DNA from 4 places in the Pseudodesulfovibrio profundus genome. Region 3 is predicted to be linked to each of the others. Evidence: predicted binding sites of a transcription regulator. Region 3 holds the regulator's gene; each other region holds the start of a gene.
What was found. The regulator sigma-54, encoded in region 3, starts transcription at its own class of promoters, with help from an activator protein. The targets are predictions, from matches to a motif close to CTGGCACGGNNNNTGCTT.
Positions count from the first base shown of each region.

Region 1: DPRO_RS18570 (TadE/TadG family type IV pilus assembly protein) is a predicted target of sigma-54. The motif match lies at 1,528-1,545, and genes of this name have one in related genera.
Region 2: DPRO_RS13005 (SHOCT domain-containing protein) is a predicted target of sigma-54. The motif match lies at 1,109-1,126, and genes of this name have one in related genera.
Region 4: DPRO_RS10750 (flagellar hook protein FlgE) is a predicted target of sigma-54. The motif match lies at 1,073-1,090, and genes of this name have one in related genera.

Region 1 covers NZ_LT907975.1:3,958,636-3,961,756, forward strand. Annotated here, with positions in the region: gene DPRO_RS18560 (pilus assembly protein TadG-related protein) at 1-692, opposite strand, end outside; gene DPRO_RS18565 (TadE/TadG family type IV pilus assembly protein) at 696-1,085, opposite strand; gene DPRO_RS18570 (TadE/TadG family type IV pilus assembly protein) at 1,090-1,488, opposite strand; gene DPRO_RS18575 (4Fe-4S binding protein) at 1,758-2,684, opposite strand; gene DPRO_RS18580 (substrate-binding periplasmic protein) at 2,800-3,121, opposite strand, start outside.
Region 2 covers NZ_LT907975.1:2,756,527-2,759,647, reverse strand. Annotated here, with positions in the region: gene DPRO_RS13010 (ATP-binding protein) at 1-989, shown strand, start outside; gene DPRO_RS13005 (SHOCT domain-containing protein) at 1,154-1,429, shown strand; gene gltX (glutamate--tRNA ligase) at 1,524-2,909, opposite strand; gene DPRO_RS12995 (NifU family protein) at 3,048-3,121, opposite strand, start outside.
Region 3 covers NZ_LT907975.1:344,772-347,892, reverse strand. Annotated here, with positions in the region: gene hpf (ribosome hibernation-promoting factor, HPF/YfiA family) at 1-416, opposite strand, end outside; gene rpoN (RNA polymerase factor sigma-54) at 454-1,860, opposite strand; gene lptB (LPS export ABC transporter ATP-binding protein) at 2,083-2,808, opposite strand; gene DPRO_RS01660 (LptA/OstA family protein) at 2,808-3,121, opposite strand, start outside.
Region 4 covers NZ_LT907975.1:2,271,970-2,275,090, reverse strand. Annotated here, with positions in the region: gene DPRO_RS10760 (Hpt domain-containing protein) at 1-305, shown strand, start outside; gene DPRO_RS10755 (OmpH family outer membrane protein) at 390-923, opposite strand; gene DPRO_RS10750 (flagellar hook protein FlgE) at 1,185-2,798, shown strand; gene DPRO_RS10745 (tetratricopeptide repeat protein) at 3,102-3,121, shown strand, end outside.

The DNA.
Region 1 (3,121 bases), 560 kb from region 3:
AGGTTGTACTGACCGGGAACAATGGCAAGCTGAGGATCGCCGGGCTTGATGATGATGGATGTGCCAATGTCGTCTTGGCCGTAGCCGATAACGTTGACCGAGTTGACTTCTTCTGGGCTATCTACGTCCATTTCGCCGTTATTATAGTACTTGGTTCCGGGAGCGGCAGTGTCATCCCATTCAAACTTGGTCGGAACGACAAACGGCTTTACGCACTTGCTTGAACAAATGCCTACGATCCCGGCACGGGCGACAACCTGGACATCGACTGTGTTAATGCCGAGAATCCTGCCGAAGTAAAGATTCAGCGGATTGCCGCGTTCAGCGCTGAGAGTGACGGTCACTTCAACCTGATTGGGGTTGATTTCTGTTGGAACGCCGTCCTTCATGAAGACGATATCCGCGTTGGTCAGTGCTTGTGCGGGCTTGTCGTCGGCGACCATGTTTCGTGTGGCGTAGTTGGTAACGACTGATCGAATCTTGGCGAATTCATGTCCTTCGGACATCATGGAGCTTGCTCCTGCCAGCGCGCCTGTGTCTGCGGCGGTTTGCAGAGCTCCGCGCTTCAGGTGAATCTGACCTATGTCGATGGCCAGCGCGGCCAGCCCAAGAAGAGCTGTCATGCCAAGGGCCACCATGACGCTGGCGACGCCTCTTTCCTGTCGGATGAATGATTGCAGTCTGTGTTGCATGTTTTACTCCACCTTTGCGAAGGCTGCGGTTGACAGGCCCTGCGGGATGATATCTTCCCATGGAAAGATGGTGTAACCGGAAAAATCAAAAGTCAATACAACACTCACTTCCTGTCCGAAGTTGATGTCATCGGTACCGTGCGTGATAGTGACAGTCAGATGGCTTGGGTCCAGCCCTGCCGATTCCACATAATTTTGAATTGTCTCGGTTGGTTCCTTGCCGCGAGAGGCGAGCACAACGCCTTCTCTGGCGGCTCGGGTAAGAATCTGATTGATGTCGATGAACTTGGATACGTCCCAAACACCGGCCATGAGCGGCACGAGGAGAATGCCCATGATCAATGCAAATTCGACTATTGCCACTCCTTGCTTGTGAGTCTCGTTTCTGCGCATACGGCTACCTCTCATGGGTCATAACGGCCGTAGCGGTAACCTGATTGACACCGCCAAGCGGGGGGATCAGTCGATCGATGGCGAGGAATGTGAACGGCACGGCAACGGTCACGTCAACCGGCTGTTGGGGTTCACGGGTGCCGACTGTAACTGATGGTGTGGCTTCCACGCCACCGATGCTCAACTCACTGAGGATTATTGATTCGACCTGTGTATTGGTGGTTTCTGCAAGTATGGCAGCCCGGACACCTTCATAGGCGGCGCCACGGACGACACTTTGTGTCCAGTAGAGGCGAGCGAAATCCATAACACCCATCATGATCATCATGAATATGGGCAACAGGAGCGCGACCTCTACGATGGAAGACCCGCGTCTGTTCTTATGGTTTCTGGCTCTCTGCATACTTGTCTCCTGAGAATTACTTGATTGGCATCAAAGTAAAAGCAAAGAGCATGCCACGAGACAGAAGAAATCGTTGGAATGTTTAATTGTCTGGAATCAATAGGTTTTGCTGGTGGTCGTTGTCGATTTACAGACTGTGTTAATGGAGTATACGAGAAAAATATCTAAAAAAAATAGATTCGGACTAAAATACTCCAATATTCATAGAGGGCATATATTTCTGGTTCAGTGAAAGAATTTACTGATAGGAGAAAAAAATTCCATTCTGATCACAGTCTATCTACCAGAAGCGGTTCGCCTTTTTCAGGGGCGGTGCGCAAAGTGAGAGCATCTTTGGCGCACGCTTCCACGCACACGCCGCACCCCATGCATTTGTCCTCACGGATGAAGGCGGAATCCTTGTTGAAACCGATGGCCTTGAATTGGCACTTCCCGGCACAGATGCCGCACTTTACGCAATTTTCGTCATTTACCTCGGCCAGATAGCCGGAGGAACACAGCATGTGGACTCCGTTGATCTGGGCTTTCATGGCGCCGCAGCAACACGAGCAACAGTTGCAAATGGCGTAGAACCGACCAATCATTACATCCTTGAAAAATGCATGGGATACATGGCCCCGGGCATTTTCCGCCTTCAGGATGCGAAGGGCTTCTTCCGCTGTGATGTCGCGGGTCTTGTCGGGATGGTGTTCGCGCATGAACGATGCAAACGGATCGCCGATCAGCAGACAGACATCAATGGGTTTGCAGGGTGATTTCATGCCGGTTCGACATGGACAATCCAGAAGCACTATCCGCTCGGGATTTCGCAGGATGATTTCCTTTGCGCGGGTGTAGGGCAAGACCTGTTCCGGCACCTCGGTGTTGACCGGCCTGTTGATGGTGACGAGTTTGGATACCTCGCCAAGTGGCATGACTTTGCCGTGATAGGTGTCGCCCCATGTCGGTTTTTCCTGATTGGGGTCACCGACTTTATTTCTTTCCGACGGAACGAACGGCGTCATCTTGTCGATGAAAAAGACAAGAGGCGCCCATAGGTAGCGCCACCAGGGATCCTTGTCCCCGGCAAGGCCGATATAGTGATAACACCAGCGGCCGTATACATACCCGTGCAGGCGTTCCCAGAAGGGCAGGCCGTGCTCTTTGGCCTGTCGGAAATAGTCGAGGGTGGAATCTTTGATAAATGGCAATTTCATGGCGCGTCGTGTCGTTGTAGATGCAGCTTGTTTGATAAAACACTACGCTTCATGTCCGGAATGTCAATCCGGTCCAGAAAAAAAATGTATGGGGGCAGGGTGTTCCGGCGAAGAGCTACTCGAAGTAACGCTTGTAGATACTACTGTAGGTTTCCGTTTCCTTGAATCGCGTCAATTCTTGGGAAAACCTGTCAACGAAAGAGGCTTCAACGGTTTCCTTGTTGAAAATGATGTAGAGACCATCGCTCTTGATCTCAAGGTCGCGAAGTGGTGTGACCCGCTTGAAGCCGAGCTTTCGGGAGAGATACAAGCCATTGCCATATTCTGCGGCCATGGCGTCGAGGCGGCCATGTTCAAGCTTGTGCATGTTGATTTCATCGGTCGAAACCTGCTCGACATCACAAAATGTTTCGATGAATGTCCAGAAGGCAGGGGTG
Region 2 (3,121 bases), 1.8 Mb from region 3:
CCAAGACTGCGGACCGTTTCTTTCTGGTCAATGAAACATGCATGCGCACCGGCACTGTCCAGACCATTGAATACGACATGAATGTCCTGAGCGGACACCGATGGTTTGAAGCTCGCATTTCTCCCATTGGCAAGACATCGCAGTACCAGGGGGCGGTCTGGCTCATTCGGGACATTACCTACCGAAAGGAGATGGAAGAGACTCTCACCAAGGCCAAGGAAGACACGGAAAAAGTCAATCAGCAGCTACGCGAACTGGACAGGACCAAGTCTGCGCTTGTCTCATCGGTATCGCATGAGCTTCGCACCCCGTTGACCTCCCTCCTCGGGTTCTCCAAACTCATTCTCAAGAATTTCGCCAACAATTTCTGGCCGCTTGCAAAAGGAAACCCAAAGCTTCTGACCAAGGGTGCGCAGATAGTCGAGAACCTGAACATCCTCATTCATGAAGGCAACCGATTGACCCGGCTCATCAACGATGTCCTTGACCTCAACAAGATTGAAATGGGCTACACTGAATGGCGGGATGAACCGATCAATGCGGCCACCCTGGCCCGAAATGCGACCAATGCAGTGAAGGGGCAGTTCGAAGAACACCCGACCATTGATCTGGTCACGAATACCAGCAGCAACTTGCCTGACATCGTCGTCGATGCCGACCGTATGACCCAGGTGCTACTCAATCTCCTGACCAATGCAGCCAAGTTCACAGCCAGAGGCAGTGTTACGTTTTCCACTTACGTCACAGAGGCAGGCATGCTTCGCTTTGAGGTGAAAGACACAGGGCCTGGCATCGACACGTTGGAGCAGGATCGTATCTTTGATGTCTTTCATCAGGCTGGCAACACAGGGCCTTCTGACAGCAAGCCGCACGGAGCCGGACTCGGGCTTGCCATCTCCCGAGAGATCGTCAAGCACTACAATGGGACCATCTGGGTGGAGTCGGAACCGGGCAATGGGGCAACCTTCATCATTGAGCTTCCGCTGTAGCCACACCAATCACCCTCATGTGCAACTATGACACACAAGAGCATGCAATATGATGCACAAGTGCACATCGCGCTAAATGCTATAAATCGACAACCAATTGATATTTAAGCTGATAAAGTTTGGCACACATACTGCTCTCCTTTAAGCAAAAGCAAGGAGGACAGATGGAATTTTTATCGAGCTTCAATAGTTGGTGTAGCGGCCCAGGATTCTTTCAGGGCGCCGGGCATGGATGGGGTGGCGGATTCATGCCGTTTCACATGGGCTCCATCTTCCAATTGCTCATTATCGGCCTCATCATCTATTTCGTCGTGCGCATGTTGAAAAAACCTGCCACGCCCACCGACACACCCAGCCCCGAGGCCATTCTCAAAAGACGGTATGCCAACGGTGAGATTGACGAACAGACCTTCAAGAGCATGAAGAACGACCTGAAATAATTTTCGATAGACGCGCAACATTCATCCTCTCCCAAAAGAAGCCCCTGCCGGATCATCCGACAGGGGCTTCGTGCATTGATATAGGAAAAAGGAATTACAGTTCAACAGCCCGCTTCATGCGTGCCAGCGTTTCTTCCTTGCCAAGAACCATCATGGTCTCGAACAGACCGGGAGACTGGGTCTTGCCAACAATGGCGACCCGAATGGGCTGGGCAATGACTTTGAACTTGATATCCTTGTCTTCAAGGAACTGCCGGTGGACATCTTCCAGCGCCTTCTCCGTGTACTCGTCCATGGCTTCGATGCGCTCGGCAATCTCTTCCAACAGCGGCTTGGATTCCTCGGTGAGGAATTTCTTCACGGCCTTTTCGTCGTAGGGAAGGAAATCGGACTTGACGATAAACGGACGGGACTGCTCCAGCATATCCACGATGGACTTGGCTCTGGGCTGCAACAACGGCGCAATCTGAGCGAACAACGCCTTATCGACAGGCTCGGCTCCCTCACGATCCAGGAATTCACACAGCAACCCGGCCAGGTACTCAGGATCGGCTTTCTGCATGTACTGTCCATTGACCCACTCGAATTTAGTCAGGTCAAAGACAGACGGCGACTTGCCGAGATTGTCGGTGGAGAACAACTCGATCATTTCATCCATGGTGAAGAGTTCCTGATCGCCATGGGACCAACCGAGGCGGGCGAGATAGTTGCACACCGCTTCAGGCAGGTAGCCCATTTTCTCGTATTCCATGACCGAAAGTGCGCCATGACGCTTGGAAAGTTTCTTCTTGTCCGGTCCAAGGATCATGGGAACATGACCGAACTGCGGTACATCCCAGCCCATTGCCCGGTAAATCAGGATCTGACGAGGGGTATTGTTGACGTGGTCATCGCCACGCAGCACCGTGTTGATCCCCATGTCGTGATCATCTACCACAACGGCGAGGTTGTAGGTCGGCGATCCATCGCTTCGACGCAGGATCATATCGTCCATCTCGACGTTTTCCACGTTGATGGGGCCCTTGACCATATCAACGAAGCCGGTGTGTCCTTCTTCAGGAGCCTTGAGGCGCACAACGCCTTCGGTCAGGCCCTTGGCACGACAGCTACCATCGTATTTCGGCTTGCGGCCCTCTTTCATCGCCTTCTCGCGCATGGCATCCACTTCTTCCTTGGAGCACTGGCAGTAGTAGGCGTGGCCGTTTTCAATCAACTGATCGATAACTTCATTGTGACGGTCCGCCCGGGTGGACTGAAAGACGATCTCGCCGTCATGCTCCAGGCCCAGCCACTGCATGGAATCGATAATGGCATCCGTTGCTTCCTGTGTAGAGCGCTCCCTGTCTGTATCTTCGATACGCAGCAGGAACTTGCCGCCCGAGGACCGGGCCAGAAGCCATGAAAACAGAGCGGTACGGGCACCGCCGATATGCAGATAGCCGGTTGGACTTGGCGCGAACCGGGAAACAATTTTCGTCATCGTATGTATCTCCTGTCTCGGCCCTTGAGCATATGCTCGTAGCGACCGAAAGCGTGGCACCATCATGGTACCCAGTATTCAATTCAATAAATTTCAAACGGGCAAAGGCAAGACCATGATGGTCACATGCCTCAAGGGCTAGTCCACGGCTTCGACGCGCTTCACCGAAGGGACTTCCTTGAGCACGATCCGCTCAATACCGTTCTTGAGAG
Region 3 (3,121 bases):
TCATCAATGGACATTGGCTTGGGTTCATATGTGTCGGTGCCAACAATGGTAGGTCCGGCCTCCCGATTGCTTTCTTCATAAGCGAAGAAATTGGTCTGCACCTTGTTGCCTCGCCCGGAACGGACGCGAGACTTCATCTTTTCACGCATCTTTCGAAGTTGTGCTTCCAACTTGTCAACGACCATATCAATGGTCGCATACATGTCTTCGGAGTCTTCATACGCTGATATATGGATATTATCGGCATTCAGGATAACATCGGCCTTATGGCGAAACTTGTCGACCGACAGGTTTACCTGAAGATCGGCCTCATCGGAGTCGGAGACGAACTTGCCTACCTTTTCAAATCGCTTTTGTGCATAGCCCTTCAAATGATCGGACGGCTCAAAATCCTTGAAAGTGAAGCTTATGTTCATGTGCTACCTCCTGTTTATAGGTCCAACAAGTTCAAAATCAGAAGTACTGCTTGCGCTTGGACGAAGATGGAATCCCCATTGCTGAGCGATACTTGGCTACGGTACGCCTGGCGATGTTCACCTCAAGCTTATCCTTGAGTATTTCGCCAATTTTTTCATCGCTCAACGGTTTCTTCGTATCTTCTTCGGCAATCATCTGTTTAATGAGTGCCTTAACGCTCTCCGAACCCACCTGGGAACCATCGTCAAGATCCAACGCACTGTTGAAAAAGAACTTCAACTCAAATATCCCGTGCGGAGTGGAAACATACTTGCTCGTGGTAATCCGGCTAACGGTGGATTCATGCATTTCGATGTCTTCAGCAACCTCCTTGAGTATGAGTGGCTTCAACTTTGTGACGCCCACTTCAAAAAACTCTTTTTGAAAACGAATAATACTTTCAACTACTTTATACAAAGTTCTCTGCCGTTGGTACAGACTTTTCATCAACCAGGCTGCAGAACGCATCTTTTCTTGAAAATACTCTTTCTCTTTCTCGACAGCTCCGCGCATGGAGTCCATGTAGAAAGAATTCATTTGCAGTCTCGGCATCCCATCTTCATTCAGAATGATGACAAACTCATCACCATACTTGTAAACGAAAACATCAGGACTTACATAGTGCGGTTCAGTACTGGAAAAATTGGTACCGGGCATCGGATCAAGTGTCTGCATGAGATCAAGATATTCCTTGAGTTCTTCCATGGATATCTTGAACTTCCGCGCCAACGGCTTGTATCGATTCTTTTCGAGGTCTTCCAGGTGATCCCTGACAAGGGATTGGAGGATGGGATCGTCGTACCCAAGAACCTCCATCTGCACTTCCAAACACTCTTGGGGGGTCCGTGCGCACACACCAACCGGATCGAGGCGCTGAATGCGATGAACAAGGTTGTCGATTTCCTCATCCGTTGCGGGGACCATGGATCGTATCTCATCATTGGATGCCTGGAGGTATCCATTATGATCGATATTCCCTATGACCGCTTCGCCTATTTCAATCTCTCGCTCAGTAAAATTGGACAAACGCATCTGCCAGTGGAGATGACCTTCCAGCGAGGGCTTGGATGCCAGGCGAGCTTCAAACGACACCCCTTCTTCCGGGACTTCAGAGTCCCTGGATGCCGCTTGCTTGGATGTACTGGAAAATTCACCAAGATAGTTTTCCCAGTCAGCAGTCCGAACAAGTTCCTCTTCAGCCTGGGACTCTGTCAACTCTTCTCGCTCAGGAATTTCAGTTTCCGTTTCTGCTTCATCCAGAAACGGATTCTCCATCAATTCCTGCTGAACAGTCTCCAGCAGCTCCAAACGCGAAAGTTGCAGCAGCTTGATGGCTTGCTGCAGCTGAGGCGTCATGACCAGTTGCTGCGAGAGCTTGAGTTGTTGTCTAAGTTCGAGTCCCATATACCAGCCTTAAGGCATGCTTCCAAATACTGCCTAAATTGAATCCATTAATAAAAACCAAATAACTTGAATATCATTATGACACACTGAAAACCATGTGGCAAGCGTGCAAATATAACTATTGAAAAATATGAACTATTTTACAAACAATCGCCCCATGAAAAAAGTGTACCAACGTTTACATGGAGTGTAAATCGACTTATCAAAATAAGGCTTGATAAACTACAATCTGAAGTCTTCACCAAGATAAATTTGCCGAGCCTGACTGTCTTCAACAATCTCCTCTGGCGTACCTTCAAGAATTACCGTTCCCTCATAGACGAGATATGCCCGATCACAAATATTCAAGGTTTCTCTGACATTATGATCGGAAATCAGGATACCGATCCCCATGCTTTTCAAGACTGAAATGATTTCCTGAATATCGATTACAGCAATCGGGTCGATTCCGGCAAAGGGCTCGTCGAGAAGAATAAACTTCGGATTCATTATCAACGCCCGAGCGATTTCCAAACGACGACGCTCACCACCAGACAAAAACATGGCTGGTTGATCCGCCAATTTCGTAATCCGGAACATCTCCATCAATTCTTGAGCACGGGCATTCTGGTCTGCTCGGCTCAGAGCTGTTTGTTCCAATATGATTTCAAGATTCTGTCGTACGGACAGTTTTTTGAAAATGGAACTCTCCTGAGGCAGATAGCTGACCCCCATTCGGGCGCGTTCATGAAGAGGTTTATTGGTGAGAGGCTCATCACGCAGTGTCACCCTACCTGTATTAGGTTTGACAATGCCAACGAGCATGTAAAAGGTGGTCGTCTTGCCTGCGCCATTTGGCCCCAACAACCCAACGACCTCCTGGGGGTTCAACTCTAGGTTGATAGAGTGAACAACCTCTTTTTGCCCATATCGCTTGGACAGATCAGCAGCAACAAGACCCTGTGACATTATGGTACCTTCACGCCTTCCGGGGTCATGAAGACAGCCCGCACACGCTTTCCGTCACCACCGACAACTTCACTACGGTTTTCACGTGCATAAAAATTGATAACGTTACCACTCAGGCTGTTGGAACCATCCTGAAGTTTGGGGTTGTCTTCCATCTTGAGGAGCTGACTGGAAACATAATACGTCAGCTTTCCGCAGGATCCTTTGGATGTTCCTTTCTCTGCACGGACATTGCCCTCTGCAACGATACGATCAATGGAATCAGAGGTTAATGATGAACCTTGAGTGGTAGTGAGGAATGCCGTCAGCTTCT
Region 4 (3,121 bases), 1.9 Mb from region 3:
GTCTGGCGGATGACATGGAACTGGCCCGGGAATTACTGGCGGCATTTCTTGAGGATAGTCCTGAACGAAACAAATCTCTTGCCGAGGCGTTGCAGGCCGGTGACATTGACGCGGCATCCCGGCTTGCCCACTCCCTCAAGGGGATGTGCGGCGTGATCCGTGCCGAAAGACTGGTCAACCTCGCCTTGAACATGGAACAGGCGGCAAAGAACAACGACCTGGAAAAGACAAAGAAGTTGTTTGAAGATTTCGATGCAAACCTCACCAAAGCCCACGAGGAAATTCATACCTTTGTCGAGGACTAGAGTCAGCCTGAAGCACAGTATATATCAACAAAAAAGGGTTGCCCGAGATTCGGGCAACCCTTTTACTTTCTGAGATGAGTCAGACTACTGAGCCTGTTCGCCTTCCGTTTCCGGTGCAGCTTCAGGGGCGGCTTCAGGCTGCTTGGGCAGCTCGAAATCCACGGTCATGGCATCCATGGCAGCAACGATATCAGCGGTGATATCAACAGTCTCTCCAGAAGAAAGCACAGAACCCTTGCTGAGGATGACGGTCAGGCCGTTGTCCTTGCGGTAGGTCTCAAGCGCTTCACGGAACTTGGCATCCACGAGTGCCACAACGCGCTGCTGCTCGCCCTGCATGGACTGCTGCAACTCGCCCATGGCCTTCTTGTAGGCGGCAACGTTCTCTTCGGTCTGATCTTCCTGCATGGCGTTGTAAGCGGCTTCGGCCTTGGCCTGCATGGGCTCGCCAAGCTGCTTCAGATATTCCATGGCCTGGCTGGCCACTTTGTTATTCTGGAATGCGGCAGCTTCATCGACGACGCCGATGGTGACGCCCGGTTCCTGTTGCTGATTACAGCCGGTGAGCAGCATGAGGCCTAACAGGGTAGTACCAAGCAGGGTAATAATCCGTTTCATATGTCTTTTCTCCATGTTTTTCTTGTTAGCGTCACTTTCCTATGGATTGGACACAGTACGCACCGACTCCACACAACGCAAGTGAATTGATAGGCAGGTTGTGCCTATCCTTTCTGAATGTTTACCTCCGGTATGATTACGTTTTCTCAGTGGCACACCGCTTGCTTTATCCACACCGAGAAGGAATAGGGAATTTATTGCCGGGATTGGTCTCCCGATGATTCCCACACCGCATCCGGATGGGACCGGATTGGAGGAAGTATGAGTTTTTCAACAATGTATGTGGGCGCGACAGGCGTCGTGGCTCACGGTGACAGAATGCAGGTCATTGGCAATAATCTCGCCAATGTCAGCACTGTCGGATACAAGCGGGCAGACGCCCAGTTCACCGATCTGCTCAGCCAGCAAATGGCCACCGGCAGCGCAGGATACGAATCCGGCGCATACAGCGCGAGCCAGATAGGCAAGGGCGTGGCTGTTGGCGACATTCGCAGCATTTTCAGAGAAGGCGGGCTGGAAAGCTCCAACACGTCAACGGATATGGCTATCACCGGCAACGGCTTCTTCGGAGTGCGCAAGGTCGGTGACACCGTAACCGGTACCGGCGCAACCCACTACACCAGGGCAGGAAATTTCCGCTTCAACAATGAAGCATACCTTGTGGACCCGAGCGGCTATCGGTTGCAGGGATACGCCATTGACAGGGAAACAGGTACTGTCTCCAGTTCTGCCACGGATGTTCAACTTCCCTATCAGGACGTAATGGCAAACGGTCAAACCACACGACTGGTCCGATCTGAGCCTCGTGCATCAACCAGCATCGACATGATAACCAACCTAGATGCTCTGGCTGGCGATCTTTACACCAATGCCGATAATCCGTTTTTCGCCATGCTGGATGCATACGATGGCAGCGACCCAACAGCCTCCACTCCTTTTGGATCAAATCTTCCTGCATACTCGTCCAGTCTCAATATTTATGATGAAGACGGAAACCAGCATGATCTGACCGTGTATTTTGACCCGGTTTCCAGCAGCTCCATTTCCAACGCCAACCCAGGATATACGTACTGGGAATACCTGATTGCTGTTCCTGGATCCTCTGATGGTTCCGGGGCCTACGGCACTTCCGGCGCAGGATTGGCCGGAGTCGGGGTACTGACATTCAATGGCGAAGGTGAGGTTGTCAACCAGTCCGCCTACTCCCTCAATGGGACTGACGGAAAGAATCTCAGCAACTGGGGACCTGCTTCCTTCAATGAAGAAGGTATCCCCCAATTCACCGTCACTCTGGGAGAAGATGGCTCAGCCACAGGTGGAACACAGACCCTGAGTTTTGACGTGGGCCTGAACTCCGACACGTCCAGTTGGCAATCGGGAGCCTCCAGTATTGCGGGCATCGGAACCGACACCAACAGCCTCATATCACTGGCCAGTATGAACCGGGACATCAGCTCGACCACAAGTTTTGACGATGGATCGGCAACCCTGTTCCAGAATCAGGACGGATTCGCCTGGGGATATCTGCAAAACACCAGCATCAGCCGGGAAGGATTTTTGCGGGGACATTTTTCCAATGGACAGACCGAGGACTTCTACCAGATCGCCATGTACCGCTTCAACAGCGAGTGGGGACTGCGTCGTGACGGCGGGAACAACTTTGTCTCCACCGAAGCGTCCGGTAATCCCATCGAAGGCGTGGCCGAAGAAGGCGGACGCGGCACCATCCAGGGTTCCACCCTTGAGATGAGTAACGTGGATATGGCCGAAGAGTTTGCCAAGATGATCGTCACCCAGCGAGGCTATCAGGCAAACACCAAGGTCATCACGACATCCGACTCCATCCTCAACACGACCATCACCATCAAGCGATAAACATACTCCTTTACGGATTCAGCGGCTCGGCCATCAGGTCGAGCCGCTTTTATTTGATCCTACTCCCTCGAGTTGGCCCCTTTTCCGAGGCTCTTTCGGAACATCACCCATCGCCATCCGGCAAGACCTCCACCCGGCTTGTCATTTCACGATTGACGCTTATCGATATTCAGCCGGCAGTCATGCAGCCGCTTCTCGGTATCTTCATAGTATGAGACTGAAATACACGGTTTCTTGTCTTCGACCGACAAACCGGATAGAGGTTTCGTGTAATCCCATTGAGCGAAGAAAGGAGTGGCAACTGTGACACCATCCCCCCGTAC